Regions from separate parts of the Nonomuraea sp. NPDC003727 genome, predicted to be linked through region 2. Evidence: predicted binding sites of a transcription regulator. Region 2 holds the regulator's gene; each other region holds the start of a gene.
The links. Region 2 encodes LexA, which represses DNA repair genes until DNA is damaged. Its sites were predicted from a motif close to TCGAACANNTGTTCGA; they were not measured.
Positions count from the first base shown of each region.

Region 1: ACWDLG_RS17980 (SAV_6107 family HEPN domain-containing protein) is a predicted target of LexA. The motif match lies at 3,946-3,961, and genes of this name have one in related genera.
Region 3: ruvC (crossover junction endodeoxyribonuclease RuvC) is a predicted target of LexA. The motif match lies at 5,346-5,361, and genes of this name have one in related genera.
Region 4: recA (recombinase RecA) is a predicted target of LexA. The motif match lies at 3,130-3,145, and genes of this name have one in related genera.

Region 1 is NZ_JBSFNE010000006.1:338,510-345,937, reverse strand. Features, by position in the region: gene ACWDLG_RS18000 (peptidoglycan-binding protein) at 1-711, shown strand, start outside; gene ACWDLG_RS17995 (TetR/AcrR family transcriptional regulator) at 1,140-1,754, opposite strand; gene ACWDLG_RS17990 (cytochrome P450) at 1,855-3,018, shown strand; gene ACWDLG_RS17985 (ferredoxin) at 3,012-3,212, shown strand; gene ACWDLG_RS17980 (SAV_6107 family HEPN domain-containing protein) at 4,224-4,670, shown strand; gene ACWDLG_RS17975 (MerR family DNA-binding protein) at 4,878-5,261, opposite strand; gene ACWDLG_RS17970 (MBL fold metallo-hydrolase) at 5,344-6,129, shown strand; gene ACWDLG_RS17965 (ABC transporter ATP-binding protein/permease) at 6,636-7,428, opposite strand, start outside.
Region 2 is NZ_JBSFNE010000015.1:17,224-24,651, forward strand. Features, by position in the region: gene ACWDLG_RS33170 (MalY/PatB family protein) at 473-1,576, opposite strand; gene lexA (transcriptional repressor LexA) at 2,140-2,847, opposite strand; gene ACWDLG_RS33180 (LysM peptidoglycan-binding domain-containing protein) at 4,563-4,868, shown strand; gene ACWDLG_RS33185 (hypothetical protein) at 5,810-6,478, shown strand; gene ACWDLG_RS33190 (TetR/AcrR family transcriptional regulator) at 6,613-7,233, opposite strand.
Region 3 is NZ_JBSFNE010000012.1:231,427-238,854, forward strand. Features, by position in the region: gene ACWDLG_RS30155 (alkaline phosphatase D family protein) at 814-2,520, shown strand; gene pdxT (pyridoxal 5'-phosphate synthase glutaminase subunit PdxT) at 2,779-3,303, shown strand; gene ACWDLG_RS30165 (YebC/PmpR family DNA-binding transcriptional regulator) at 3,307-4,059, shown strand; gene ACWDLG_RS30170 (GNAT family N-acetyltransferase) at 4,105-5,253, shown strand; gene ruvC (crossover junction endodeoxyribonuclease RuvC) at 5,382-5,909, shown strand; gene ruvA (Holliday junction branch migration protein RuvA) at 5,906-6,526, shown strand; gene ruvB (Holliday junction branch migration DNA helicase RuvB) at 6,573-7,428, shown strand, end outside.
Region 4 is NZ_JBSFNE010000002.1:365,710-373,137, reverse strand. Features, by position in the region: gene ACWDLG_RS06960 (pyridoxal phosphate-dependent decarboxylase family protein) at 1-562, shown strand, start outside; gene ACWDLG_RS06955 (VOC family protein) at 605-1,093, shown strand; gene ACWDLG_RS06950 (DUF3046 domain-containing protein) at 1,337-1,531, shown strand; gene ACWDLG_RS06945 (AAA family ATPase) at 1,548-2,105, shown strand; gene ACWDLG_RS06940 (MarR family winged helix-turn-helix transcriptional regulator) at 2,154-2,576, shown strand; gene ACWDLG_RS06935 (hypothetical protein) at 2,741-3,007, opposite strand; gene recA (recombinase RecA) at 3,258-4,355, shown strand.

The DNA.
Region 1 (7,428 bases), on a different contig from region 2:
GTCACGTCGCCCGTCACGTCGCCCGCCACGGCGGCCGGCGCGATGGCGCGGGTGGAGCGGACCGTCACCGCGCCGGACAAGACGCTGAAGCTCGGCTCGAAGGGCTCGGCGGTCGTGTGGCTGCAGAAGCGGCTCCGGGAGCTCTCCTACCTGCCGGGCAAGGCCGACGGCAGGTACGGCGGCAGCACGCTGGCCGCCGTGTGGGCGTTCCAGAAGGTCAACGGGATCAGGCCGACCAGTACGGTCGGCAGGCGCACCTGGGACGCGCTGGAGAACCCCAAGCAGCCGCAGGTCCTGGTCAAGAACGGCAAGCCGACCAGGGTCGAGGTCAACCTGACCAAGCAGATCCTGGTCTACTACGTCGACGACCAGGTGAAGCTGATCTCCCACACCTCGTCGGGCAGCGGCGTGCCGTACTGCGAGACGGCGGTCTGGCAGGGCAAGTCGCAGCGGTTCTGCGGGTCGGCGACCACGCCGACGGGCGACTACCGGACGACGTGGCGGGCGAAGGGCTGGCACAAGTCGTACCTGGGCCAGCTCTACAACCCGATCTTCTTCAACGGCGGCATCGCCTTCCACGGCGCGCTGTCGGTGCCGCTGTACCCGGCCTCCCACGGCTGCGTGCGGCTGCCGATGAACGTGGCCGAGGTGCTGCCCGGAATGCTCGGCAAGGGCGTGCCCGTGCACGTCCGGGGCCGTTTCAGGCGCTAGCCGAGGAGGTCCTGACCCCGGTCGGTGGTCGTAGCCGATCAGCGACCGGGTGTCGGGCCGGCCGGTGGCGCGGCCGTGCCGGCTCGCGGCGGTCACGCGGGGACGCCATCCCGGGCAGGACGTGGGCGACCGCCAACCCGCCGCGCTCCGCCGGCCGCTTGGCGCGCCGCCGTAGGTCAGTGGTTCAGGACCTCGGGTGAGGAGCCCTGGCGGGCGCAGGCTGTCGTCAGGCGGGCCTCCTCAGACGGACCACGGACCGTCAGGCGGGTCTCAGGCGGGATCGCCAGGCGGGTCTCAGGCGGGCCTCCTCAGGCGGACCGTCAGGCGGGGCCCTCAGACGGACCGTCAGACGGGCCTCAGACGGGCCTCAGAAGGGACCGTCAGGCGGGACCGTCAGACGGGTCTCAGGCCGGACCGTCAGGCGGGTCTCAGGCGGATCGTCTCGTGGTGCCGAGCGAGTCGAGACCGCCGGCGACGATCCGCGCCGCCGCGCGTACCGCCGCCCACACCTCGGCGTACGGCTCGCCCCTCGACAGGCTCATGACGGCCGCCAGCTTCGTCGCGCCCACCATCGCCCCCACCGCGGCAGCAGCCGCCACCGGGTCCAGCTCGTCCGGGTAGGCCGCGCACAGCGCCTCGGCCGTCCGCCGCTGGCTGTCGAACAGCAGGTGGAGCGCCCTCGCCTGGAGCGCGGGGACCGTCATCACGAGCCGGAAGCGCTCGCCCCCGAGGCTCCTGGCCAGATCGTCCTCCCAGGTCGCGCCCGTCTCGACCACCCGCAGCAGCAGCTGCGCCACCGACTCTCCCGGCCGCCGCGCGGCCACCAGGGTGAGAGTCCGGTCGAGGCGCTCCCCGGCGTCGAAGAAGACGATGTCCTCCTTGCCGGCGAAATAGCTGAAGAACGTGCGCGTCGACACCTCGGCGGAGGCGGCGATCTCGGCGAGCGTCGTCTGCTCGAACCCCTTCTCGGCGAACAGCCGCATCGCGCCCTCGACGAGCGCGCGCCTGGTCCTTGCCTTCTTGCGCGCCCGAAGTCCTGCCATATCCGTCATTGAAGCAATGTAGTGCACTGATGGAAATTTTGCATGCGATGAGGTTTTCTGGAGGGTAGTCGATCACGTCGATCTCACGAAGGAGCGCGACATGAGCTACCCGATGACCCGGCAGCGCAGGTTCGACCCGCCCGACGAGCTCTTCGACGACCCGGCGCCGGTGCGGCCGCTGACCTTCGCGGACGGACACCAGGGCTGGCTCGTGACGGGACACGCGGCCGGCCGGGCCGTCCTGGCCGACCCGAGGTTCAGCACCGTCCCCCGGCGGCTGCACCCGCTGCTCGCCTCGCGGCGCGTACCCGAGGGGGAGGTGCCGCCCGGATTCTTCCTCCGCATGGACGCGCCCGAGCACACGCACTACCGGCGCCTGCTCACCGGGCAATTCACCGTGCGCAGGATGAACCAGCTCAGGGCGCGCATCGAGGAGATCACCGCGGCTCGCCTCGACGACATGGAACGCGCGGGGCCGCCCGCCGACCTGGTGCGCACCTTCGCACTGCCGATCCCCTCGCTGGTGATCTGCGAGCTGCTCGGCGTGCCGTACGACGACAGGGAGCAGTTCCAGCGCGACACGACCGAGCTGCTGCGGCTGGCGAACTCGCCCGAGCAACTGACGGCCAAGGTCGGCGACCTGATCAAGTACGTCTACACGCTGGTCGCGCGCAAGCGGGCCGAGCCGGGCCACGACATGCTCACCGGGCTGGTCGACAGCGGCGAGCTGAGCGACGACGAGATCGCCGGCATGGGGTTCCTGCTGCTGGTGGCGGGTCACGAGACGACCGCCAACATGCTGGCGCTCGGCACGTTCGCGCTGCTGCAGCACCCCGAACAGCTGGCGCTCGTCCGCGACGACCCGTCCGTGATCGACAACGCGGTGGAGGAACTGCTGCGCTACCTGTCGATCATCCACTTCGGCGCGACGCGGGCCGCCGTGGAGGACGTCACGATCGAGGGCACGCTCATCAAGGCGGGCGACTGCGTCGCGGTGTCCATCCCGGCCGCCAACCGCGACCCCGCCCGCTATGCTGACCCTGCCGTCCTCGACGTGCGGCGGCCCGCGGGCGGGCACCTGTCCTTCGGGCACGGCATCCACCAGTGCCTCGGGCAGCAGTTGGCCAGGATCGAGATGCGGGTGGCCTACCCCGCGCTGCTCGGATGCTTCCCCGCCCTGCGGCTCGCCGTCCCCGTGGACGCGGTGCCCATGCGCTCGGACATGAGCATCTACGGCGTGCACGCACTGGAGGTGGCGTGGTGAAGGTCAAGGCCGACAGGGACGTGTGCATCGGCGCGGGCATGTGCGTGCTGACCGCGCCGCTGGTGTTCGACCAGGACGAGGAGGAGGGCCTGGTCGTGCTGACGTCGGCAGAGGTGCCGCCGGAGGCCGAGGACGCCGTGAGCCGTGCGCTCACCCTGTGCCCCTCCGGCGCCATCACCCGCGTCGATCCGTAGGCGGCCTTCGGCCCTCATAGCGCCGGTCCGAGGGCGCCCCCGGCCATCGCGTCGATCTGTAGGTGCCCTCGGTCATCGCGCTGATCTGTGGGCGGCCTCGGTCATCGCCTGCTTCGGGCACCCTCGGGTGTCATCCCGCTGATCCGTGGGAGCCCTCGGTCATCGCCTGCTCGATGGGCGCCCTCGGGTGTCACTGAGCCGATCTGTGGGCGCCCTTCGCGAGTTCGTCGCGCCGATCGGCAAGTGCCTCGTGGGCGCCATCGTCCCGGCGACCGAGGAGTCCTTCGACGTCGACGCCGCGCCGATGTACGGAAGTCCCATAGGTGGTGCCATCGCCGCGGCGATGCGCAGAGACCCGCAGGTGGTGGCGCCGCCGTGCCGAGGCGCGGGAGTCCTCGGGCGGCATCGCCCGCGTCTCTCGGCGGCCCCTCCAGCGGCATCTTGGCGTACTTCCAGCGATCTCTCAACGATCCCTCCCGGCCTCTTGGCGTGCCTCCAGCGATCTCTTGGCGGTCCCCTCCGGGGCCTCTTGGCGTACCTTCGGCGATCTCCCGACGATCCCTCCCGGCCTCTTGGCGTGCCTCCAGCGATCTCTTCGCGTCCCTCAGGGGCCTCTTGGCGGTCCTCCTGTGGCATCGCCCGGTGTCCCGGTCGCTCCGCGTGTCGCGCTCGCCCCGCAGGTCAGGCCCCATGATCGAACCTGTGTTCGCCAATCGGTTGACATTCAAGGTCATCGAAATTATGTTCGACGGAGTGACGTGAGACTCGCGGCTCGCGTCGAAGAACCTGGTCGCGGGCTCCCGCCACCCCCATGCGGGGCCCGCGGTCGGGTTCCACGGGCGAAAGGCGCGTCCTCGTCGTCGGCGGAGACGAGCGGGCGCGCCTTGACCGGACGGGGAGAGGGGAAGCTCCTCGTCCGGTCGCCCGGCGGAAATGTCGGTGGCGTCTGCGAGTGTTGGCTCCACCGACGGAGACGCCGGGAGCCGCCACGACCCCTCAAAGGAGGCTGGCATGACGACAAGGCTCAGCGACACGCACGGGCCCCGACTGTCGCCCGCAGTCAGGGCGCACCTCACCGAGTCACGCACCTGCTTGGCCGACGCCGTGACGGCCCGTACCCCCGCCACCCGCTACGTCGCCGCCCACCTCGCCGCCCTGCGCGCGGCGGCGGCGATCCTGGCCGCCCGGCCCCGTCCGATGGAAGGGCGCAGGCGCCGGCTGCGCAGTGCCTGGGAGCTGTTGCCCGAGGTCGAGCCCAGGCTCGCCGAGTGGGCCGCCTACTTCTCCGTCAGCGCCGCCAAGCGCGCGGCCGCGGAGGCGGGCATGGTGCGCGGCGTGACCCTCGCCGACGCCGACGAGCTCCTGGCCGAGGCCGAGACGTTCGTGTCCATGGTCGAGGAAATCCTCGGCGTCGCCGGGCAGCCCGCCCTTCCCGTCAGCGTCCCGCTGGCGGGCTGAGGGCCGCACACCCGGTCTCAGTCGCGGCTGGTCGCGTCATTCTCGTCGGTGGGAGGATGAACGCCCAGCCGGCCGTCCGGCTCGATCCCTCCGCGAGCCGGACCTCCCCCTTCCACCCCGCGCGTTCACACCCCCGCTCCCGCTCCCGCTCTCTGTGCGCTCGTCCGCCCGCGCACAGTGGTCTCCGGTGTCATGAGGCGCTGAGCATCATCCGGTCCCGCGCACCATCTGCTTGAACTCCGGGCAGGCGACGAGCGGGTCGTGCGTGCACGAGGCCGCGTGGCGCAGGCTGTCACGCATCCGGGTGAGCTGCGCGATCCGGTCGTCCAGTTCGCGCGCCTTCTCGGCGATCCGGTCGCGCAGTGCCTCGTCGGACGGCTTGGCGTCCAGCAACCGGCCGATCTCGCCCAGGGAGAACCCCGCGCTCCTCGCGCAGGCGATCAACGCCAGCCGGTGGAGCGTGTCAGGCTCGTACGCGCGTCTGAGCCCGTTGCGCCCGGTCGCCCTGATGAGCCCCTTGCGCTCGTAGAACCGCAGCGCCGAGGCCGCCAGCCCCGACCGCTGGGCCACCTCGCCGATGTCGAGCAGCATTCTTCGTACCCCTTGACTTGAACCGCGATTCAAGTCGCAGTCTAGGGGCATGATGAAAGTTCACCATCTGAACCTTGCCTCCATGCGCACCGTCGACCCCACCTACGACGGGCTCGCCCCAGCCCCCGCCGTCAGCCACGCCCTGCTGGTCGAGACGGACGCCCACGGTCTCGTCCTGGTCGAGACCGGCCTCGGCGTCGACTCGGTCGAGCGGCCGGAGGAGGTTCTCGACCCGGAGTGGGTGGAGCTGGTCGCCCCGAGCCTCGACAGGGGCGAGACCGCGCTCCGCCGGATCGCCCACCTCGGCCACGATCCCGCCGACGTGCGCCACATCGTGCTCACCCACCTCGACGTCGACCACGCGGGCGGGCTGCCCGACTTCCCCGAGGCGACCGTCCACGTGATGGCGGCCGAGCACGCGGCGGCGATGGCAGGGGCGCCGAGCCGCCGCTACCGTCCCGCGCACTGGTCGCACGGCCCCCGCTGGGAGCTGTACGCCACGGGGGAGTCGCGCGAGGAGTGGTACGGCTTGGCGGGCGCCCAGCCGCTGCGCGGGCTGTCACCTGACTTCCTGCTGGTGCCGCTCGGCGGTCACACGGTGGGGCACGCGGCGGTGGCGGTCAGGGACGGGGACGGCTGGTGGCTGCACGCCGGCGACGCGTACTTCTACCACAAGGAGATCGACCCGGCCGGGCCCGAGTCGCACCTGCTGTTCGACATCGTGCAGCTGGACTCGCAGGTGGACGGGGAGCTACGGGTGGCCAACCAGGCCAGGCTGCGCGAGCTCGTGCGCGACCACGCCGACGAGGTGCGGGTGTTCTCCGCGCACGACCCGTGGGAGTTCGCCCGGCACGCCACACCCGCCTGACGCGCCCCGCCTCGCGCCCCGCCCCCCGCCCCGGCCCGCGACGGTCTCAACCTCACGCCCCGGCCCGCGACGGCCTCGACCCCACGCCCCGCCTCACGTCCGGCCCGCGACGGTCTCGACCCCACGCCCCGGTCCCGCGCCCCGGTCTCGTGGTCCGGTCCCGCGCTCCGGCCCTACGGTCGGGCCCGCGACGCTCTGGTCCCGCGCCCTGGTCCCGCGCTCCGGCCCGGCGGTCGGGCCTGCGACGCCCTGGTCCCGCGCCCCGGGCCCGCGCTCCGACCCGGCGGTCGGGCCTGCGACGTCCTGGCCCCATGGCCCGGCTCGGGCCCGGCCCCACGCACAGCTCAGCCCCGCGCTCCGGTCTCACGGGCCGGTCCCACAGCTCGGCCCCCCGTGCTGCGGCCTCACGGCCGGCCCTGCGCTCCGGTGCCACGGACTCGCTCCGCGATGGCGCTGGGCGGAGGACCGGGAGTTGGGCGGGCCGCGCCTGACCGGCGCCGCAACGGCTATCCGCCTGCCGCGGCCATCCCCCAGCGTCCGGCGCCGAGCAGCTGCAGGTGGTGGGTGTGGAAGGGGTGCAGCGTGCGGCGATGGCCCACGCTGACGAACATGCACCGCGGTAGGCGCTCGCGGATCAGCTGGTACAGCGTGTGCTCGAGCCCTTCGTCGACAGCGGACGTCGCCTCGTCGAGGAAGGCCAGGCTGGGCCGGGTCAGCAGGATCCTGGCGAACCCGAGCCGTTGCTGCTCGCCCGGCGAGAGCGTGCGCGCCCAGTGCGCCTCGTCGTCGAGGCGGTCCTCCAGGTGGCCGAGGTGGACCGAACGCAACGCCTCGCGGGCCTGCTCCTCGCCGATGCGGTGCGCGGGCTCGGGGTAGGCCAGCGCGGTGCGTAGGTCGCCCAGAGGCAGGTACGGCTGCTGCGACAGGAACAGCGTGTGAGGACCCGCGGGGCGGCGGACGACGCCGTGCGCGTGCGGCCACAGGCTGGCCAGGCTGCGCAGCAACGTGGTCTTGCCGCTTCCCGAGGGTCCTCTGACCAGGAGGGCCTGCCCCGGGCTCATGCTCAGGGTCAGGTTCTCGATCAGCGGCTGGCTGTTGGGGCGCCACACCTGGAGGTCCTCGATCTCCAGTGCGTCGGGCCGGTTGGTGAAGGCCGGTCCGGACAGGGCGCGCGACTCCTTGTTGGCGTCCGTCAGCGCCGTGAGCCGGTCCAGTGTCGCCCGGTAGGCGGCGAAGCTCTCGTAGGAGTACCTGAAGAAGGACAGCGCTTCGTGCACCTGGCTGAAGGCGTCGGCCGTC
Region 2 (7,428 bases):
AGCGGGGTCGCGCGGGCCCCGGCAGTGCCGGAGACCAGACGTTCCGTGTGGTCGACACTGCCGGGGCCCGACGTTTCGTGCGGTCGGCGCTGCTGGGCCGTCTACGGTCGGAGCTGTCGGGGCCGCCTCTCGTGCGCGGCTCAGCGGGCACCACGGGAGGCTGATCCCGGCGCCGCTCCTACCGTCATCGCTCCTACCGGCATCGCTCCTACCGGCATCGCTCCTACCGGCATCGCTCCTACCGGCATCGCTCCTACCGGCATCGCTCCAACCGGCATCGCTCCAACCGGCATCGCTCCAATCGGCGCCGCTCCAACCGGCATCGCCTGCGTCTCGTCGCGCCGCTTCCCTCCCGAGAACGCCCACCCCCGAGAACGCCCACCCCCGAGAACGCTCAGCGCCCCGGAGGTGCCGGGTGTCGCGGTGCGACCCCGGCTGTCCGAAATCAGAGTGCTCGTGACGAGCCTCGGCCTCAGCTGGGTCGGGCAAGGGATCGCGACGAGTAGGGCGTATCGGGGTCCGGCGACCAGACCCGGGCCAGGCGGTCCAGGATCTCCGCCAGCGTCTCCGTCGACGTCGCGAAGTTGACCCGTACGTAGGTCTCCCCGCCCGGTCCGAAGGCGGCGCCGTCACTCACCAGGATCCGCGCCTCCCTCTCCAGCACCTCCGCGATCCCCGGCCGTCGCATGTCCAGCCATGCCAGATAGGTCGCCTCCGGCATCGCGTACCCCGGCACCCGCTCGGCGATCAGACGCCGGTTGCGGTCCAGGATCGCCATGGTGTCGCGCAGCCACCCGTCGCCGTGCCTCCACGCGGCGACCGTGGCCTCGACGCCGAAGATGTTCGCCCCGCCGTACAGGAAGGCGGGCTGCGAATGGAGCGCCCCGCGGACCCGTGCCGAGCCGACGTGGGCCAGCGCGCAGCGGATGCCGCCGAGGTTGAAGGCCTTGGTCGCGGAGGTCAGCGTGACCGTGCGTTCGGGCAGGATCGTGGCGAACGGGATGTGCGTGGCGGGCGAGTAGACCAGGTCGGCGGGGACCTCGTCGGCGATGACCAGCACGTCGTGCCGTTCGGCCTGCTCGGCCACGGTGGTGAGCTCGTCCCTGGTGAAGACCTTTCCTGTGGGGTTGTGCGGGTTGACCAGGACGAGCGCACGGCAGCCGGCCAGATCCGCCAGGTCGGTGTGCAGCGTGCGGCCCATCTCCTCGATCGTGCCGAGGAACGGCGGGTACGCCGGAACCTGCATGGCGATCCTGTCACCGGGTTCGGTGGCGAGGTGAAGGACCACCTGGAGCGCCTGGTTGAGATCGGAGAAGGTGCGGACGGCTGCCGGGTCGGCGGGCCAGCCGTACCGGGTGAGCATGCGCTCGGCGAAGGTCTCCGCCAGCGGTCCGGCCTGCGGGTCGGCGGCCCAGGTGGGGTAGCCGAGGTCCCCGCGGGCACGCCGCTGGAGTGCCTCGACGATCGGGGGAGCGGTGGCGAAGTCCATGTCGGCGATCCAGCAGGCGATGACATCGGGACCGGCGCTCGCCCATTTCAGGCCGTCCTTGGCGGGCGGGGGGAAGAAATCGTCCACCTGATCAGTGTCACCCAGGCTCGGGAAATGTCCGATGGGCCGGGATTGCGGAAATCGAACGCATCGGTGTCGCCGAGCGTCGGAGGGTTCTGTGCGACCAGCTCGCGCCCGAGTCCGGATAGCGGGATGCCTGGAAGAGCCCTCGCGCCAACGCATGAAGAGATGGCCAGTCCGTTCCCCGAACTGTGGGCTGGGGTTCGGACACGCGCCCCTCGATGGGTACGGCTCCGCCCGGCCCGTCGGCATCCGGCCGCCGACGTGCACGAATGGGCCGCCGGTCGGGTCGCTGCTCCGTGCATAACGTCGGTCGCGGGTCGGGTGATGTTCCACCCGAAGGCGTCGCTCGCGGGTAGGAGCCGGGATCCGCGCGTGGGCGTCGGCATGTGGAGGCGGCGTACAGCCAGGCGACAAGCCATTCCGGGCGTCGGCGTGCGGAAGCGACGGACACTCATGCGACACGGCATTCCGGACTGGGCAGGGCTGTGTCGGTCCCACCGGCCAGCGCTACGCCGGCTCGATCGACCCTCGGGAAAGGTGAGGGCCGATCGAGCGGCGAGATGCGGTCAGAGGCGGCGCAGGACTGCGACGACCTTGCCGAGGACGCTGGCCTCGTCGCCGGGGATCGGGTCGTAGTTGGCGTTGTGCGGCACCAGCCAGACGTGGCCGTCCTTGCGCTTGAACGTCTTCACCGTCGCCTCGCCGTCGATCATGGCTGCCACGATGTCACCGCTCTCGGCCACCGGCTGCTGCCGTACGACCACCCAGTCGCCGTCGGCGATCGCTGCCTCGATCATCGAGTCACCCGCGACCTGGAGGAGGAAGAGGGTGCCCTCGCCGACGAGCTGCTTGGGCAGCGCGAAGACGTCTTCCACACTTTCCTCGGCGAGGATGGGGCCACCGGCGGCGATGCGACCGACCAGGGGAACGTAGGCGGCCGTCGGCCTGCTCACCTGCGACTCGACCTCGCTGGCATCGGGGTCGACCCACAGCACGGGCTCACCCGGCAGCCTCACCTCAAGGGCGCGAGGGCGGTGCGGGTCACGCCTCAGGTAGCCCTTGCGCTGCAACGCGGTCAGCTGGTGAGACACGCTGGACGTGCTGGTCAGCTGCACGGCCTCGCCGATCTCACGCATGGACGGCGGATAGCCGCGCTGCTGGACGGAGTCGCGAATCACCTCAAGGATCTTGCGTTGCCTGGGCGTCAGGCCCAGTGAGTCGCGACGGCGGACCGCAAGGTCGCTGACGCCGTTGCCGTCATTCGGCTCGCTCATGCTTTCCTCCTCGCCCGGCGGCCTGCCTCACCGGCCCACCCTTCCGGTCCGTGGTCTTCATGTCGCACACAGCGACCGTACCGCCGATGGAGATCAACTTCAAACAATTGTTCGAGTCTTCCTCGAAATCGTCGGTGACGTGGTGTACAACATCGTACGGGAGTTCGATCGACACCGTGTTCGATTCACTGATCTTTGTTTGACCTTTTCCTTGGGTCGACGGTGGCGGGAGGTCATCAGTGCGGGCGACCACGACGACAGATTCGACCGGCCAAGACGAGCAACTCACCCTGATCGCCGACATCACCAGGGAGGAGCGCGGACGCCCTGCCGTACCAGGAGACCGGCGCCTCCGCCTGGTCCCTCCTCCCCGAGGTACGGCAGGCCAGGACAAGCAGATCGGCGGACGGCCCGCGGGGCCGCGCGAGGTTGGGGGTGGACGGTTTGCCGGGTCGCGGGGGGCATCGGGCGGACGGTCCACGGGACCACGCGGGGCAGGAGGCGGGCGGTTGCGGGTCGTCCGCGACCAGGGGGTGGCGGGGCCGGGTGTGCGGGAGGGTGCGCCCGGCCCGGCAGACGACAGCACAGATACGGGGGCGGCGATGAACGGCAGGCGAGAGCGGAAGGCACGCGCAGACGCCCGGTCGGGCGGGACGGGGCGCGGAGATGGCCGGTCGGGTGGGACAGGCCGCGCAGACACCCGGTCCGGCGGGACGGGGCGCGGTGACGGCCGGTCCGGCGGGACGGGGCGCGGTGACGGCCGGTCGGGTGGGACGGGGCGCGGTGACGGCCGGTCGGGTGGGACGGGGCGCGGTGACGGCCGGTCGGGTGGGACGGGTCGCGGTGACGTGGCGCGTGGCGGGCGCGAGCCGCAGCGGCTCACGTCAAGGGGCAAGAGCGGCGGCCTGCGTGGCGGGTGGCGGCTTCGGGGCAGGCGGCGACCTGGCGCGATGGACGGCGGTCCCGGGAGGCCCGCGCCACAAGGGCGCGAGGCTCCCCCTGACGCCGCGCACGCACAGGCCGGTAGGGGTCGGCCGGGCGACACGCCGACCGCGAACCTGCAGACGAAAGAACCGGGACCGGGGGCACGCCGTGTGCGGGAGGCGCTCGCACGCCCTGGACGAGCAGGGGCGACGCGTTCAAGCCGCGATGGTCAGGGGCAGTCGCTCCGGGGTCGGGCTCGCATAGGAGAGATGGCCGCGGCTTCGGCTTGGGAGAGGTGGTCGGTCTCCGGCCGGGTTCGGACGGGAGAGACGGCCGCGGCTTCGGCCTGGGAGGGGCAGCCTGTCTCCGGTCGGGCTCGCATAGGAAAGACGGTCGCGGCTTCGGCGTGGGAGGCGCAGGAGCTCTCTGGCCGGGCACGCACGGGACAGGTGGATGGGGGTTCGGGTCGCGTGGGGCAGGCGGTCGCGGGTCCGGCTCGCCGGGCGCAGGTCGTCGAGGCGGGGGCGGGGGAAAGGCCTGGAACGGTCCGCGCGCAAGAGCAACGGGCGGGTACGGGTCGTGGCAGGCGGCCGCGGTCGGGCGCGCGCCGCACGCGGGGAGCGCTTCGGGTGGTCGCGCCGGAGGAGCGACAGTCGAGGAGGCAGACGGGGGAGCGACAACCAAGAAGGTCGGAGGGGGAGCGACAGGCGAGGAGGTCGGCGGCGGAGCGACAACCAAGAAAGTTGGCGGGGGAGCGACAGGCGAGGAAGTCGGTGCGGCTCACGGCGCCCATGAGGCTGACCAGGCGAGGCAGGGTCGCGGTCGTGGGGCTGTTCGCCGTGCTGTCCCTGGGCGGGTTCGTGCTCGGGGCCAAGGCGACCAACTGGGCCATGGCTCAGGAGACGACGAGTGCGGGACACGCGGGCCTGCCGTGGGTGATCGTGGAGAAGGGCGACACGCTGTGGACCATCGCCGCGGCGATCTCTCCGGGCGACGACCCCACCGCCGTCGCCGAGGAGATCAAGCGGCTCAACGGGCTGGAGAGCTCACTCATCCGTCCGGGCGGCCGGCTGTACCTCCCCGACAAAGCCCCCTGACCGACCGGCGATTCCGGATCGGAGGGACGGCAGGCGCCCGCGCGTGCGACCGACGCGAACCGCCCCCGTGCCTCCCCGATCGTCGCCCGCCGACCACCGCCCGCCGACCACCGCCCGCCGACCACCGCCCGCCGACCGCCGACCGCCGACTGCCGACCCAGCGTGCACACACGAGTGCGTGACGGCATCGGACGGACGGAGCACCAAGCCGCCGGCGGCATCCCGTCGGTCGGGGTGGCCCGACGCCGTCTCATGGGAATGTCGGCGGCAGCCCATCAGGGCGGCGGCGATGGCATCGAAAGAGCCGCTCGCAGCCGTGGTCCGAACGGTGGTTGCCGGCCCGGAGACGGCCCGATCCACGAGCCGGCGGAGCCGACACAAGCGTTGCTGAAGGCGGTGTGCACGGAGGATCTAGCGACTGATCGCCCCATGCGTCCTGCCCTTAAGCGGCTCCCGGCTGATCGATTGTGGACACGCACACGGTAGCGTCCGCATGACGATCATGAAACGAGGACCGCTGTGACTGAATCGTCCAGTAATGCGCCGGACATGTCCCGTGCCGCCCGCTTGGCTCGCCATAGTGCAGTCTCCACCGCCCTGGGGCTGCTCGCCGACCGACGGCTGGCCGAGCTGGTGGAGGCCGCCCCACCCCTCGGAGCCGGTGTCGGCGGTCCCACCGCACTCCTGGAGGTCGAGGGCAGGCCGGTCTTCGTCAAGCGGGTCCCCCTCACCGACCTGGAGAGGCGGCCGGAGAACACCAGGTCCACCGCGAACCTGTTCGGGCTTCCCACGTTCTGCCACTACGGGCTCGGGCTGGGGTCGGGGTCCGGCGTCTGGCGCGAGCTGGCCGCGCACGTCATGACGACCGGGTGGGTGCTCGGCGGCCACTTCGACGGTTTTCCGCTGCTGCACCACTGCGGGTGCTGCGGGAGCCGGCCCGGATGGCGACGGCCGGAGAACAAGCGGCGTTGGAGGAGGCCGCGGCGTATTGGGAGTCCTCCCCGGCGGTGCGCGCGCGGCTGGAGGCGCTCGCGCAGGCGTCGGCCGCGGTCGTGCTGTTCCTGGAGTACGTTCCGCAGGACGTCAACCGGTGGCTGGAGATGCAGGCCGCCCTCGGCGGCGACGCCGTCGAATCGGCGTGCTCCCTCCTGGAACGGGAGCTGGCCGCCGGGGTCTCCTTCATGAACGCGAACGGGTTGCTCCACTTCGACGCGCATTTCGGCAACATCCTCACCGACGGCAGCCGCCTGTACTTCACCGACTTCGGCCTGGCGTCTTCCCCACGCTTCGAGCTCTCCGGCGCCGAGCGCGACTTCCTCCGCCTGAACGCCGGCCACGACGAGTCCTACACGGCCCGGGAACTGGTCAACCGGCTGGTGATCGCTCTGAGCCGCCCGGCTGACCGGGCGGAGCTCCTTGATCTCGTACGGCGGTGCGCCGAGGGTGACAGCCTCCCTGGCGTCCCGGAGCCGATCGGGAAGATCCTCAGACGCCACGCGCCGGTCGCCGCCGTCATGAACGAGTTCTACGGCACGTTGTTCGACGAGACCAGGACGGCACCCTACCCGGCGGCCGACATCCACCGGGCGCGCTCCGCCCTGTCCCGCTGACAGCCCGCCCGCGCGCGCCGCGGCGTCAGCCCGCCCGCGCGCGCCGCGGCGTCAGCCCGCCCGCGCGCGCCGCGGCGTCCCCGGGATGTGCCGGGTGAGGCGCGCCGGGATCGCGGACCGACCTGCCGCCGCGCTCATGCGTCATCGTGGCCGGCCACCCGGGACGACACCTGGCTGTTGTGGTCTTCGTGGGGGCGGTTGAGCAGCAGGTCGGCGGCGCGGGCGAGGACCTGGGCCCGGGTGCGGTCGCCGTGGTCGGCGGCGAGGAAGTGCTCCCCGATCGCCACGCAGAAGGCAAGCATGCTGCGGGCCTCCACCTCGTCGGGATCGGAACAGAAGGTGCCGATCATCTCCCGCAGTAGCGCCATGCGCTTGTTGTCCACCCGTCGCAAGCGCTCGGCGACCCCCTCGTCGCGCCGGGCCCAGTCCCGGACCGCGAGGTCGATGGGCAGCAGGCGGTCGTCGGAGAAGGTGAGCACGCCCGCGCGCTCGATCTTGGTTTTCGGGTCGCCGCCTTCGCGCTCGACACGGTCGATCACCTCGTCCGTGCTCTCCCGCTCCCAGGCGTCCAGCATCGCCTCCAACAGCGCGTCGCGGTCGGCGAAGGACCCGTAGAACCCGCCCTTCGTGACGCCGAGTCTCTTCGCCAGGGCCTCGACGCGGACGGCGTCCGGGCCGCCGGCGGCCAGCGCCCGCAGCCCCTCCTCGATCCACCTGTCACGCGGCGTGCGAGTTGCGCCCACGATGTGTCTCACCTCACTTCTCCACCATGTATACGCCCCCGTATAACAGGGGCTATTCTCATTTTATACGGTGGCGTATGCATGAATGGAGACACCGAGATGACCGGCGGTCATGTCGCCTTTCACCACCCGCGGCCCGGGCGCGTCGAGAAGTCCGTCGGACGCACGCACCAGGCGCGCGAGACGCTTCTTCGGCCGGCGCCGGCC
Region 3 (7,428 bases), on a different contig from region 2:
GGATCCTCGGTGCCCGTCCAGGGCCCTCCACGCCCCGCTCAAGGCCCGGTGACGGCCGGCCCTTTCCGCGTACTGGCTGGTGCTTGGTCATGCGCCTCGCTGAAAGGACCAGCAAGGTCCCGGCCCACCCCAGACCCCGCTCCAAGCTCCCGGCCCCCGGCTCTCTGCCTCCGCGCACTGCCTCTGCCTCCACTCACTGCCTCTGCCTCCGCCCCCGCCCTCCGCCCTCTGCCTCCGCCCTCTGCCTCCGCCCCCGGCCCTCGGCCTCGGCCCGGCGCCGCCCCACGTCCCTTGGCCTCTTGCCACCGGCCCCCCTTGCCCTTGAGCCCAGGGGCCCGGGCTCCCTGCTCCCCGACTCCCGGCCCTTGCCCCCGGCCCGGCCCCAGACCACACCGGCCCGAGCCGGGCACCAGCCCGGGCCGACCCCGGCATCGGCCCTCGACTCCCGCCCTGCCGCCCTTGCCCCCGTCCCGCGGCTTGTGTCCCTTGCTCCCGGCCCGGTCCCGGTCCTGGAACCGGCCCGGACCCCGCCTGGCCTTGGGTGCGGCGGCGTGGGCCCGGACCCCGCCTGGCCTTGGGCGCGGGGCGTGGGCCCGGAGTCCGCTTGGCGGGCGTCAGGGGCGCCGCCGTGCGGGAGCCGCTCCCATCGGTCGCGCGCGCCACCGGTGCGACAGGGGTGGACGGAGGAAATCTCCGTGAATCGCGGCACCCTTGGTAAAAATCGCCTTTTGTGTGACAGATGGCGTTAACCAGTGAGTCATGATCTTGGGCCAGGCTACGGGCGTCCCACCCTAGATCGCCTCGGGAGCACCCGTGTCCAAGCTCAACCGCCGCTCCTTCCTCGTCACCGGGTTAGCTGCGGGCGCCACCGCCGCGCTCCCCGCCGCCGCCTCCGCCACTCCGGCCGACCCGGCCCCCGCCCCAGCCGCCGACCCCGCCACCGAGAGCGCCGCCACCCTGGCCTCGCGCGGTCTCAGGTCGGACCCCTTCACGCTGGGCGTCGCCTCCGGTGACCCCGACCACAGCGGCTTCGTCATCTGGACCCGCCTGGCCCAGCAGCCGCTCGCCGAGGACGGCATGGGCGGCATGCCCCAGCGTCCCTTCCTCGTCCTGTGGCAGGTCTACGCCGACGAGCGCTGTCGACGCGTCGTCCGCGCCGGTGTCGCGACGGCCGCCCCCGAGTGGGGCCACAGCGTCCACGTCGAGGTGGACGGCCTGTCGTCAGGGCGGGAGTACTGGTACCGCTTCCGCGTGGGCCCCTACGTCTCGCCCGTCGGCCGCGCCCTCACCGCCCCGCATCCCCTGGCGTACGGCGGAGCGCTGTCCATGGCGTTCGTCTCCTGCGCGCAGTACGAGCACGGCTACTTCACCAGCTACCGCCGCCTGGCCGAGGAGCACCCCGACCTGATCCTGCACCTGGGCGACTACCAGTACGAGTACACCAAGAACACCTACACCATCCCCGGCGGCAACGTCCGCCACCACGAGGGTCCCGAGACCGAGACGCTCGCCAACTACCGGCAGCGCCACGCGCAGTACAAGGCCGACCCCGACCTGCAGGCCGCCCACGCCGCCGCGCCGTGGCTGGTCGTGTGGGACGACCACGAGCTCGACAACAACTGGGCCGACGAGGTGGCGGAGAAGCCCGAGGTGCCGCAGCCGAACTTCCTGCAGCGCCGCGAGGCGGCCTTCCGTGCCTACTACGAGAACATGCCGCTGCGCCGTACCTCTATCCCGCAGGGCATCGACATGCAGCTCTACCGGCGGATCCGGTGGGGACAGATGGCCACCTTCCACATGCTCGACACCCGGCAGTACCGCGACGACCAGGGGTGCGGCGACGGCTACCGGGACTGCCCGGCGGCGGTGGACCCGGCCCGGTCCATCACCGGCGCGGCGCAGGAGGAGTGGCTGATCAACGGCTTCCACCACTCGCGCGCCCAGTGGGACATCATCGGCCAGCAGGTCTTCTTCGCCCAGCGCGACAACAACGCGGGACCGGCGAAGGTCACCAGCCAGGACGCTTGGGACGGCTACGTGGCCTCCCGGCGGCGCATCACCCAGGGATGGATCGACGCGAAGGTGCGCAACCCGGTCGTGCTCACCGGTGACGTCCACGCTCACTGGGCCAGCGACCTGAAGCTGGACTACGACGACCCGACGGGGCCGTCCGTGGGCGCGGAGCTGGTGGCCACCTCCATCAGCACCGGCGGTGACGGGAAGGACTCCGACCCGGCCACACAGCCGTTCCTGAAGATCAACCCGCACCTCAAGTTCTACAACAACCAGCGCGGATACGTGCTGACGAAGATCGAGCGGGAGCAGATGTCGGCCGACTTCAAGGTCGTGCCCCAGGTGCGGACGCCCGGGTCGGAGGTCTACACCAGGGCGACGTTCGTGGTGGAGGACCGGGTGCCCGGCGTGCAGCAGACGTACCTGCGCCCGATGGACCCGTCGCTGCGCGCGGCGTCCGAGATGACGATCGAGGAGACGGTCCGCCTCGAGACCGAGCGCCCGTAGACCACGCGGGGCCGGCCTCGACGTCCGGAACCCCTGCCGCCTGCCCTCGGGCCCGGTGGCGGGGGTTCTTGCGTGGTTCCCCGCCGCGGCGACCGGGCCGTGCCCCTCCTCCAGGACGACGCCCGCGGAGGCCGCCCGGTAGGAAGAGCACGGCCCGTCGTGGTGTTGAATCAGGGGAACCCGGACCACGAAGGAAGGACGACCGTGCCCAAGATCGGTGTACTCGCACTCCAGGGAGACGTGCGCGAACACGTCCGCATGCTGGAGGAGGCGGGGGCGGAGGCGACGGCCGTGCGCAGGATCGCCGAGCTCGAGGCCGTCGACGGGCTGGTCATCCCCGGCGGGGAGTCCACCACGATGTGGAAGCTCGCCGAGATCTTCGAGCTGCTGGAACCGCTGCGCCTGCGCGTCAAGGAGGGCATGCCCGCCTACGGCTCGTGCGCCGGCATGATCATGCTGGCCGACCGCATCCAGGACGGCATCGAGGGCCAGCAGACGATCGGCGGCATCGACATGGTGGTCAGGCGTAACGCCTTCGGCCGCCAGGTCGACTCCTTCGAGGCCGATCTGTCCTTCGCGGGCGGCCCCGTACACGCTGTCTTCATCCGCGCCCCATGGGTGGAATCGGTGGGTTCCGACGTCGAGGTGCTGGCGACCGCGCCCCCTGGGGATAGGATCGTCGCGGTCCGACAGGGACCGCTGCTCGCGACATCGTTCCATCCGGAGCTGACCGGAGACACTCGCGTGCATGAATATTTCGTCAACATGGTGAGGGAGCTCTAGGTCATGTCCGGCCACTCCAAATGGGCTACGACGAAGCACAAGAAGGCCGCGCTCGACGCCAAGCGCGGCAAGCTGTTCGCGAAGCTCATCAAGAACATCGAGGTGGCGGCCAGGACCGGTGGCCCTGACCCGGATGCCAACCCCACCCTCTTCGACGCCATCTTCAAGGCGAAGAAGAACTCGGTGCCCAACGACAACATCGAGCGCGCCCGCAAGCGCGGCGGCGGCCTCGAGGCGGGCGGCGCCGACTGGCAGACCATCATGTACGAGGGCTACGCCCCCGGCGGTGTCGCGGTTCTCATCGAGTGCCTGACCGACAACCGCAACCGCGCCGCCTCCGAGGTCCGCGTCGCGCTCACCCGCAACGGCGGCTCGCTGGCCGACCCCGGTTCGGTGGCCTACATGTTCAACCGCAAGGGTGTCGTGATCGTCCCCAAGGACGGGCTGTCCGAGGACGACGTGCTGACCGCGGTGCTCGAGGCGGGCGCCGAGGAGGTCAACGACCTGGGCGAGTCGTTCGAGGTCGTCTCCGAGGCCGGTGACCTGGTGCCGGTGCGCAAGGCGCTGCAGGAGGCCGGCATCGACTACGACTCGGCCGAGTCGAGCTTCCTGCCGACGCTCAACGTCCCGCTCGACGAGGACGGCGCGCGCAAGGTCTTCCGTCTCATCGACGCGCTCGAGGACAGCGACGACGTCCAGAACGTCTACGCGAACTTCGACGTCAGCGACGACATCATGGAGAAGCTCGACGCCTGAAAACGGCTCGCGGCGGATGTCCCGCAGTGCGTAGGTTGACCTGCTGTGGAAATTCGTGATCTGAGCCCGGACGACCTCGACGCCGTCCTCGACACCCGCAAGCGCTCCTTCGGCCCGTTGCCCGCCGACCTCGCCGACAACTGGCGCGCAATGGCGCTGGCCACCCTGGAGCAGGGACGCTTCCTCGGCGTCTTCGACGGCTCGAGGGTGGCCGCCGCCGCGCGCCTGCCTGGTTTCACCCAGTGGTGGCACGGCAGGCCGCAGCCGATGGCCGGGGTGGCGGGTGTGGTCGTCAACCCCGAGGACCGCGGACGCGGCGTGGGCAGGCGGCTCATGCGGGCCGTCCTCGGCAGGGCGGCCGAGCTGGGCGAGGCCGTCTCGGCCCTCTACCCGGCCACCACGCCGATCTACCGCTCGCTCGGCTGGGAGCACGCGGGCGCCGAGAACGCGGTGACCCTCGCTCCCGAGGCGCTGCGCACCATCGGCCCGGCCGAGCAGGTCAAGCTGCGCAGGATGGGGCCCGACGACGTCGCCGAGGTGATCGCTATCCTCGGCCGCGTCCACGCCGCCAACCGCGCCAGCGGGCCCATCTGCTGGGACGAGGCCGCCTGGCGGCGCTACCTCGACGAGGATGACGACTTCCGCTACCTGGCCGACGACGGGTTCGTCGCCTACCGATGGGACGGGGGCGACATCGCCGTCGACAACCTCGTCGCCGGCTCGGAGGCGACCGCCCGCGCGCTGTGGGCCATGGTCGGCACCTCCTCCTCGATCGCCAAGAAGGTCACCGCCGTGGTCGCGCCGAACGACCCCGTGCTGTGGCTGGTGCGCGAGCGGGCCAAGGAGCAGGTCAAGCAGACGAGGTGGATGTTCCGGGTCGTGGACGTGGCCGAGGCGATCGCCAGGCGAGGCTTCCCGTCGGTGGTCTCGGCGCACGCCGTGATCACGGTCGACGACCCCGAGCGCCCGGCCAACAGCGGCACGTGGCGGCTGGAGATCTCCGGCGGCTCCGGTACGGCCGGCGCCGCCACGGGGCAGGGGCCGCGCTTCACCGTCAACGGCCTGTCGGCGCTGTACGCCGGGATCCCGACCTCGACGCTGCGCCCGGCCGGCCTGCTGTCCGGCCCGGAGGAGTTCGACGAGGCGCTGGACGCGGCGTTCGCCGGCACGCCGTACATGATCGACTACTTCTGATCGTCCGGCTCGGGCCCGCGCCCGCCGGGCGGCGCCGTGGAGCGAGGCGCGTCCGCCGTGCGCCGCCCGCCCAACCAGGGTAGAGTTCGCTGCCGAACAGATGTTCGGCAGCGAACGGAGGGCGGGCCGTGCGGGTGATGGGCGTCGACCCAGGGCTGACCAGATGCGGCCTCGGGGCCGTCGAGGGCCGCCCGGGCGCGCAGCTCAAGCTCGTCGCCGTCGGCGTGGTGCGCACCTCCGCCGACGACGAGCTCGGCGCCAGGCTCGTCGGCATCGAGCGCGGCATCGAGCGGTGGCTCGACGACGTGCGGCCCGACGCGGTGGCCGTCGAGCGCGTCTTCGCCCAGCACAACGTCCGCACCGTGATGGGCACCGCGCAGGCGGCGGGCATCGCCGTGCTGTGCGCCGCCAGGCGCGGCCTGCCGGTGGCGCTGCACACGCCCTCGGAGGTCAAGGCCGCCATCACCGGCAGCGGCACCGCCGACAAGAAGCAGATCGGCACCATGGTCACCAGGCTGCTGCGGCTGGCGGAGATGCCCAAGCCCGCCGACGCGGCCGACGCCCTCGCCCTGGCCATCTGCCACGTGTGGCGCGGCGGCACCCAGAACAGACTGGCCGAGGCGCTGGCCAAGGCATCGAGAGGACGTGCGCTGTGATCGCGTCGGTTTCCGGGGTCGTGGCGGCCGTCGCGCCCGACTCGGCGGTGATCGAGGTCGGCGGGGTGGGTGTGCTGGTGCACTGCACACCCGGCACGCTGGCCACCCTGCGGGTCGGCGAGCCCGGCCGGCTGGCCACCTCGCTGGTCGTCAGGGAGGAGTCGCTCACCCTGTACGGCTTCGCCACCGACGACGAGCGCACGGTCTTCGAGCTCGTCCAGACGGCCAGTGGCGTGGGCCCGAAGCTGGCCCTGGCCATGCTGGCCGTCCACACGCCCAACTCGCTGCGCGTCGCGGTCGCCTCGGCCGACCTCAAGGCGCTGACCAGGATCCCCGGCATCGGCCAGAAGGGCGCCCAGCGCATCGTGCTGGAGTTGAAGGACAAGCTCGGCACGCCCGAGGAGGCGGTCAACGCCGCGCTCAACGGCGACGCCGCCCTGCCGCTGTGGCGCGAGCAGGTCCACTCGGGTCTGGTCGGCCTCGGCTACTCCACCAGGGACGCCGACGAGGCGATCGCGCTGGTGGGGCCGCAGGCCGACGCCGAGGTGGCCGCGGGCCGGCAGCCGCAGGTGGCGGTGCTGCTCAAGGCGGCGCTCAGGGCGCTGAGCGTCCGATGAGGCCGGCGGTGGCGGGAAGCGGGCGCCCCGGCGGCGGGGAGATGGCATGAGCATCGAACGTGACCTGGTCTCGCCCGACGCCGAGGGCGACGAGCTGCAGATCGAGGCGGCGCTGCGGCCCAAGCGCCTGGCCGACTTCATCGGCCAGGCGCGCGTGCGCGAGCAGCTCTCGCTGGTGCTGGAGAGCGCGCTCAAACGGAACCGGCCGCCCGACCACGTGCTGATGAGCGGCTCGCCGGGGCTGGGCAAGACCACCCTGGCCATGATCATCGCAGCCGAGCTCGGCGCCCCGCTGCGGATCACCTCGGGCCCGGCCCTGGAGCGCGCCGGCGACCTGGCGGCGATCCTGTCGACGCTGACCGAGGGCGAGGTGCTGTTCATCGACGAGATCCACCGGATGGCCCGCCCCGCCGAGGAGATGCTCTACCTCGCGATGGAGGACTTCAGGGTCGACATCATCGTCGGCAAGGGCCCCGGCGCCACCGCCATCCCGCTGGAGATCGCGCCCTTCACCCTCGTCGGCGCCACGACCAGAGCGGGCCTGCTGCCGGCGCCGCTGCGCGACCGGTTCGGCTTCACCGCCCACATGGACTTCTACGAGGTCGCCGAGCTCGAACAGGTGCTGCGCCGCTCGGCCGGGCTGCTCGGCGTGACGCTGCCCGAGGAGGGCGCCCACGAGATCGCCAGGCGCTCGCGCGGCACGCCCCGCATCGCCAACCGGCTGCTGCGCCGGGTGCGCGACTTCTCCGAGATCCGCTCCGACGGCGTCATCACCCGAGACGTCGCCTCGGCCGCGCTCAACCTCTACGAGGTCGACGCCGAGGGCCTCGACCGACTCGACCGGGCGGTGCTCGGCGCGCTGCTGCGCAAGTTCGGCGGCGGCCCCGTCGGGCTGTCGACGC
Region 4 (7,428 bases), on a different contig from region 2:
CGTCCGGCACCGCTACGAGGGCATCGAGCACGCCGACTCGTTCGTCGTCGATCCGCACAAGTGGCTGTTCGCCCCGTTCGACTGCGCCGCGCTCATCTACCGCAACCCCAACCTGGCGCGTGCCGTACACACGCAGGACGCCTCCTACCTGGACGTCCTGCACACCGACGGCGGCGAGTGGAACCCCACGGACTACGCCTACCACCTGACCAGGCGCGCCCGCGGGCTGCCGCTGTGGTTCTCGCTCGCGGTCAACGGGACCGACGCCTACACCGAGGCCGTCGAGCGCGGGCTCGCCCTGGCGAGGGAGACCGCCGAGCTGATCAGGGAGAGCGACCACCTGGAGCTCATCCGCGAGCCCGAGTTGTCCGCCGTGCTCTTCCGGCGTCCGGGATGGACCGCCCAGGACTACTACACGTGGTCAGAACGGCTGCTGGCCGGGCAGATCGGATTCGTCACCCCCACCGGCTGGGAGGGCGAGACCGTCGCGCGTTTCGCTTTCCTGCACCCCGGCACCACGATGGAGATCGTGAAGGAGATTGTGGCCACGATGCGCGATTGAGGCGCCGATCCCGGGGACATAGAGCGGGAGAGGTGAAGCGACGTGACCATCGATTACGCAGCCATCGAGGCTGATCGCGAGCGTATCAAGCGGCAGTACCTCCTCCCGCACCGTCCATCGAGCAGCGCGCGCGGTCTGCACCACTTCGCACTGCTGTCCTCCGACGTGGAGCGGACGGTCCGGTTCTACCAGGAGCTCCTGGAGTTCCCCCTCACGGAGATCTTCGAGAACCGTGACTACAAGGGTTCCAACCACTTCTTCTTCGACATCGGCAACGGCAATTTGCTGGCGTTCTTCGACTTCCCCGGGCTCGACCTGGGGCCGTACCAGGAGGTCCTGGGCGGGCTGCACCACATCGCGATCTCCGTGGACCCCGCGACGTGGGAACGGTTGCGCGGCAAGCTGGAGATGGCCGGCGTGCCGCACCAGATCGAGAGCGGCGCCTCCATCTATTTCAGGGACCCCGACGGCGCCCGACTGGAGCTGCTCGCCGACCATCTGGGGGAGATGTACGGCTCGCGCGTGCTGTAGCCGCTACCTCCGTGACGCCCTGCGGGTGCGCGGCGCACCCTCACGGGGTTCGGCCCTCAGACCGGCGTGCCGCTCGGCGCGCTCGGCCTTCTCCTTCTGTACGGCGAGCCGCTGCTGCAGGAGCAGGGCGCGGCGTCGCTCCCGATGTGACCTGGAATCGATTGACGGCTTGGGAGCCGCTTTGGAGGATTTCGCCATACGGTCTGTCCTACCCAGTGCGGGGCGGGTTCCATACTGGGGAGCATGCGTCTGACCGAGTTCTGGAGAAGGATGCGGGCCCACTTCGGCGACGTCTACGCCGAGTCGTGGGCCAGGGACTACGTGCTCGCCCCGCTGGGCGGGCGCACGGTCGAGCAGGCACTGGCCCAGGGCGAGAGCGCCAAGGACGTCTGGCGCGCGGTGTGCCAGGTGGAGAACGTCGACGGCAAGCTGCGCTGACCGCCGGGGAGGAACGGTGCACACCTGCTCGTGCTGCACGGCGGGGCCGCGGCTCGTGGTCTTCACCGGAGGCCCCGGATCGGGCAAGAGCACCCTGATCGACCGCCTGGGCCTGTCCGGCTCGCGGGAGGCGGGGCGGGCGATCATCCAGGACCAGGTGGCCATCGGCGGCCAGGCGCTGCCGTGGAAGGACGTCGACCTGTTCGCCGAGCTGATGCTGAGCTGGGAACTACGCTCCTACCGTCTCGCCGAGGCCATGGACGGCACCGTCGCCTTCGACAGGGGAGTGGTCGACGTCGTGGGCTACCTGCGCCTCGAAGGGCGTCCCGTGCCCGCCCACGTCGACGCCGCGGCCAGGCGCTTCCGCTACCACCGCACGGTCTTCGTCGCGCCGCCGTGGCCGGAGATCTACGAGAACGACGCCGAGCGGAAGCAGACGCCCGACGAGGCCGAGCGGACCTACGCCTCCGTGTCCTCGGCCTACCTCGACTACGGCTACGAACTGGTGGAACTGCCGCGCGCTCCCGTTGCGGAACGGGCCGCCTTCGTGCTCGGGCACCTCGGACGCGCCTGAGTTCGTCGCCTGTCCATAAAGTGGGCGCCGACACCGTAGGAGGAACCGATGGCGACGCTCGACCAGGACGTCTGGGCCGGGGTGGTACGGCTGCACGCCAGGGTGGAGCACGCACTCGCCACCGCGTTGCAGCGGCACGGCCTCGGCCTGTCGGAGTATCGGGCGCTGTGCCACCTGTCCGCGGCCGCCGACGGCGAGCTGCGCATGCAGGAGCTGGCCGACCTGCTCGGGCTCAACCAGAGCTCGGTCACCCGCCTGGTGGGACGGCTCGAGGCGTCCGGGCTGACCCGCCGCGACCTGTGCGCCAAGGATCGGCGAGGCGTCTACACGGTGATCACCGAGGCGGGCAGGGAACGCAGGAACGGGGCGAGAGCGGCCTACGAGGAGACGCTCACGGGAGCGCTCGACCGGGCCGCGGCCGACGGCCTGGCGAACACCGTGGCGGGCCTGCGGGCCTCGTTCGTCGGGTGACAGGCGCGTGCGGTGTCCGCCGGGCTGCTCGTGCGTGCCGTAGCGGCGGGGGTCGTTCGGCTGGGTCGCGCGGGCCGTAGAGGTCCGGGTCGCTCGGCGGGGTCCGCGTGTGTCGTACCGATCGGGGGCGCTTCTCCGGCTCGCGCTTGCCGTACCGGTCCGGGTCACTCGTCGGTCAGGCAGGTGTGGAGCGCCTCCGCCGTACCGGCGGGATCGTCGGCGTGGCCCTGGCCGCCCGGCGACCACAGGAAGACCCACGCGGCGGCGGACGGGGTCGCGAAGATGATGGTCTGGCGGCCCGTGCGCGGATGCCACACCCACAGCACCGGGTCGTCGCCGCCGATCATGCGCCCCACGAGCCCGCAGCCGGGGAGCAACGCCGCGAGCGCCTCCAGGTGGGTGCGCCGCTGCCCGGTGTACGTGCTCGTCACGTCGCCGCCTCTCGACCTTTCCAACAGGATCTCCCCAGGTCAGCGGCCATGGCAACCGGCCCGGCGGATTGTCAGGGAATGTCGGCCGGGCACGGCGGGTGGTCGGCGTGTTCGAGGCGCGATCGAACAGCCGTTCGGCTACCATGAGAAGCGCCGGCCACGGTGCCTCGCGCGTCCGGCGGAAAATTGTCGGTCCCACCGCGTAGCTTTCACTCGACCGACCACACCACGACCCTCCCGGGGAGTTCCCATGGCTATCAACGACCGCGAGAAGGCCCTTGAGACTGCCCTCGCACAGATCGAGCGGCAGTTCGGCAAGGGCTCCGTCATGCGCCTCGGCGATGACGCCAGGGCTCCCATCGAGGTTGTCCCGACCGGTTCGATCGCGCTCGACGTCGCGCTCGGCATCGGTGGTTTCCCCCGCGGCCGCATCATCGAGGTCTACGGTCCCGAGTCCAGCGGTAAGACCACGGTGGCGCTGCACGCGGTGGCCAACGCCCAGCGGGCCGGCGGCATCGCCGCGTTCATCGACGCCGAGCACGCCCTCGACCCCGAATACGCCAAGAAGCTCGGCGTCGACACCGACGCGCTGCTCGTCTCCCAGCCCGACACGGGTGAGCAGGCGCTCGAGATCGCCGACATGCTGATCCGCTCGGGCGCCGTCGACATCATCGTCATCGACTCGGTCGCCGCCCTGGTGCCCAAGGCCGAGATCGAGGGCGAGATGGGCGACAGCCACGTCGGTCTCCAGGCCCGTCTGATGTCCCAGGCGCTGCGCAAGGTCGCGGGCGCGCTCAACAGCACCGGCACCACCGCCATCTTCATCAACCAGCTGCGCGAGAAGATCGGTGTCATGTTCGGCTCGCCCGAGACCACGACCGGTGGTAAGGCGCTGAAGTTCTACGCCTCGGTCCGCCTCGACATCCGGCGCATCGAGACGCTCAAGGACGGCACGGAGGCGGTCGGCAACCGCACCCGCGTCAAGGTCGTCAAGAACAAGATGGCGCCGCCCTTCCGCGTCGCCGACTTCGACATCCTGTACGGCGTGGGCATCTCCCGTGAGGGCGGCCTCATCGACATGGGTGTGGAGCACGGCTTCGTCCGCAAGTCCGGCGCCTGGTACACCTACGAGGGCGACCAGCTCGGCCAGGGCAAGGAGAACGCGCGTAACTTCCTGCGCAACCACCCCGACGTGGCCAACGAGATCGAGAAGAAGATCAAGGAGAAGCTGGGCGTGGGCCCGCGCGTCGACGCGCCCGCCGAGGCCGCCGCTCCCGCCGCCCCTCCGGCTCCCGCCTCCTCGGGCCGCGGCTCCAAGGCTTCCGCGCCCAAGCCTGGTGACGTCTGATCCGGGCTGAGCCATGAGCACGTCGTCGGACCCTGACCAGCGGCCCTCCGGCTCCACGCCGGAGCCGCCCGCCTCCGCGACCTTCCAGCGGCCGGGCCAGGGTCCTGACGCGCGCACTCCCTCGGAGGTGGCGGGTTCTCCCACGACCGCCTCCGAACTGCACGGCGGCTCAGCCACCCCTCCCACGTCTTCCGGCGACCGCGATGCCGTCACCCCCGCCCACGGTGAGCCCTCGGCCGACGACGGCACCTTCGCCGGTGACCCTCACGATGGCGCACACCACCCCCTGGGCCGTGGCGACCATGACGGCCGCGACACCGGTGACCGACCCCGCGACCGCTGGGGCCTCGATGACCGCGGACCGGACGGCCGGCACACGGCAGACCCCGACTCGCTGACCTCACCCGGCTCTGGTTCCTGGGACCTACGGAACCTCACCGGCTGGGGCCCCGGCCGGCGGTATGACGCTGACCAGTGGAACTCGGGCATCTGGAGCACAGCATCCCGACTTTCGGAATCCCGGGGCTCGGGTTCATGGGACGCGGAAAGTGCCGGCGCGGACGCCTGGAGCCCGGGACCCTCTGGCTCGGGCTCGCGGGACACGAACAGCGCCGACTCTGAATCCTGGGACACGGGGACCCAGGATTCAGGGTCGTGGGGCACGGACAGTGCCAGCTCGGACGCCTGGAGCCCGGGGCCCACTGGCTCAGGTCCGTGGGGCGGGGACAGCACGGGCGCGGACACCTGGGACACGGGATCCCCTGGCTCGGGTTCGTGGGAGACGAACAGCACGGGCGCCGACAGTTGGGGCACGGCATCCCGGAGCACGGGTTCGTGGGACACGAACACCACCGGCGCGGACGCCTGGGGCAGCATCCCCGACGGCGTCGCCGACCTCGCCTCACCCCGCGCGTCGCGTGGAAGAGGCCGGGCACGGCCGCCTTCGGCCGACGAGCCCGCCCCCGCCTGGCCGTTCGCCGCGACAGGCCCGGCCTGGTCACCCACCAGCAGCGCCGAACCCACCGACCACCCTGACGACCGCGCCTCCGATAGTGGGGATCGGACGCCCCAGGCAGAGGCGCGTCCCTCGACACGAGACGAACGCGCCTCCCGTGTGGAAGACCGCACTTCCCGGGCCGAGGAACGGACTGCCCGTGTGGAGGGCGGCACTCCCCGCACCGAGGGACGCGCCTCCCGTGTGGAGGGCGGCACTCCCCGCGCCAAGGGACGCGCCTCCCGTGTGGAGGGCGGCACTTCCCGGGCCGGGGAACGGACTGCCCGTGTGGAGGGCGGCAGCTCCCACACCGAGGGACCGACTCCACTCGTGGCGGAGCGTTTGTCCCACGCGGAGGGACGCTCGTCCCATGGGGAGGGACGCTCGTCCTCCGCTCAGGCGGTCGGCGGGGGCGAAGGGGGCGCTTCTCCGGACGATCGTGGCGACCCCGTCGTCAGAGAACCGGCCGTCGCTCCGACGGCCGGCGAGAACACGGCCTCGCCGGAACCATCGCCCAGCAGCGCGCGCACAGAAGACCCCGTGGCAGACACCACCGCACTGAAACCGCCCTCCCGCCGAGAGGAAGAGGATGACCGTCCGGGGGCGGCGCATGACTGGGGCGCGTGGCCTGACATCCCGCAGCGGGAACCACGATCCAAGCGCCGGTCTCGGGCCCGATCGTCCAGGGACCAGTGGGCCGTCCCCGAGGGAGGGCTCGGCTCGGGCGACGACGGCAGCGGGTCGAACGCGTGGCTCGACTCCGGCGATGACGGCGGCCGGCCGTACGGGTGGCTGGAGTCAGGAGATGACGGCACCCACTCGGAACGTGGGCTCGCTTCCGGCGACGACGGCCTGTCGGGAAGTCGCGGGGCATCACGCTCGCGTAAGGGCTCCCGCCGCGCCCGAGGTGAGTCCCGCTGGACCGGCAGTGACGACAGCGCCCCTCGGTCGACCCGTGGTGGCGCCGGGTCTACGGGAAGGCGTTCCTCGACCCCTACCGGCTGGGGTGACGACCTCTCGACCGATCACGCCGACAGCGGCTGGGATGACGGCAGCACGGATGGTCATGGCGATGGCGGCCGGGGCGGGAACGCCTCACGTGGCCGTGGTGACGGTGGTTGGGGTGCTTCAGGCGGCCGTGGTGATGGCGCTCGGGGTGTGAGTGCCTCGGGTGGCCGTGGCGAGGGCGGCCGGGGCGCTGGCGCTTCACGTGGCCGTGGTGAGAGCGGCCGGGGCGGAAGCGCTTCAGGCAGCCGTGGTGACGGTGGTTGGGGTGCTTCAGGCAGCCGTGGTGACGGTGGTTGGGGTGTTTCAGGCGGTCGCGGTGATGGTGGTTGGGGGGCGAGCGACTCGGGGCGACAGCTTGATGGCGACCGGGGTGCCGGCCGTGATGGGGGCGGCTGGGATGCAAGCTCCTCGGGCCGGCGTAGCGATGGCAGTCGGGGCGGTCGCCGTTCGGATGGTCGCGCTGAGGGCGGCTGGGGTAGCAGCCGAGGCCGGGATCGTGCCGGCTCGGGACGGGGGCGTGCTGGCTTCGGCTCAGGTGACGGCTTCGTCGACTTCGACTCCAAGGGTGAGGCGCCCGAGTGGGCCAGGGGAGAGGACCCGCCGAACAGAGCGTCGGATGCCGCGTGGTCGGCTGGGCCATCCAGCGATTACCGTCCTGCCGTTTCCGGAACGTCCGGTTCCGGGGGCGTCGGGGAGGTCGGCGGCAAGGGCCCTACGGGGTGGCCACAGTCCATCCCCCGGAGGCGAGGCTCGGCCGAGCGTCCGCCACACGACGAGCAGGGACACCGGGAGCAGGACGACGAGCCCCAGGAGCGGCAGACGGACGCGGCCGGAGTCGGTCCTTACAGGTCGGCGCCGGACCTGGGTGCCGGTGAAGGACGGTTCGGGTCCGAAGACGGGCCTGGTGAAGCGCGGTCCGGGGCGAAAGTCGGTCCTGCCGAAGGATGGTCCGGAGCGGAAGAGCGGCCCCGTGGTGGCCTGTTCGGGTTCGGAGAGGCGCCTGGTGAAGGGCGGTCCGGGGCGGAAGACCGGCCTGGTGACGCCCGGGTGGGATCCCGTGATGGCCTGTTC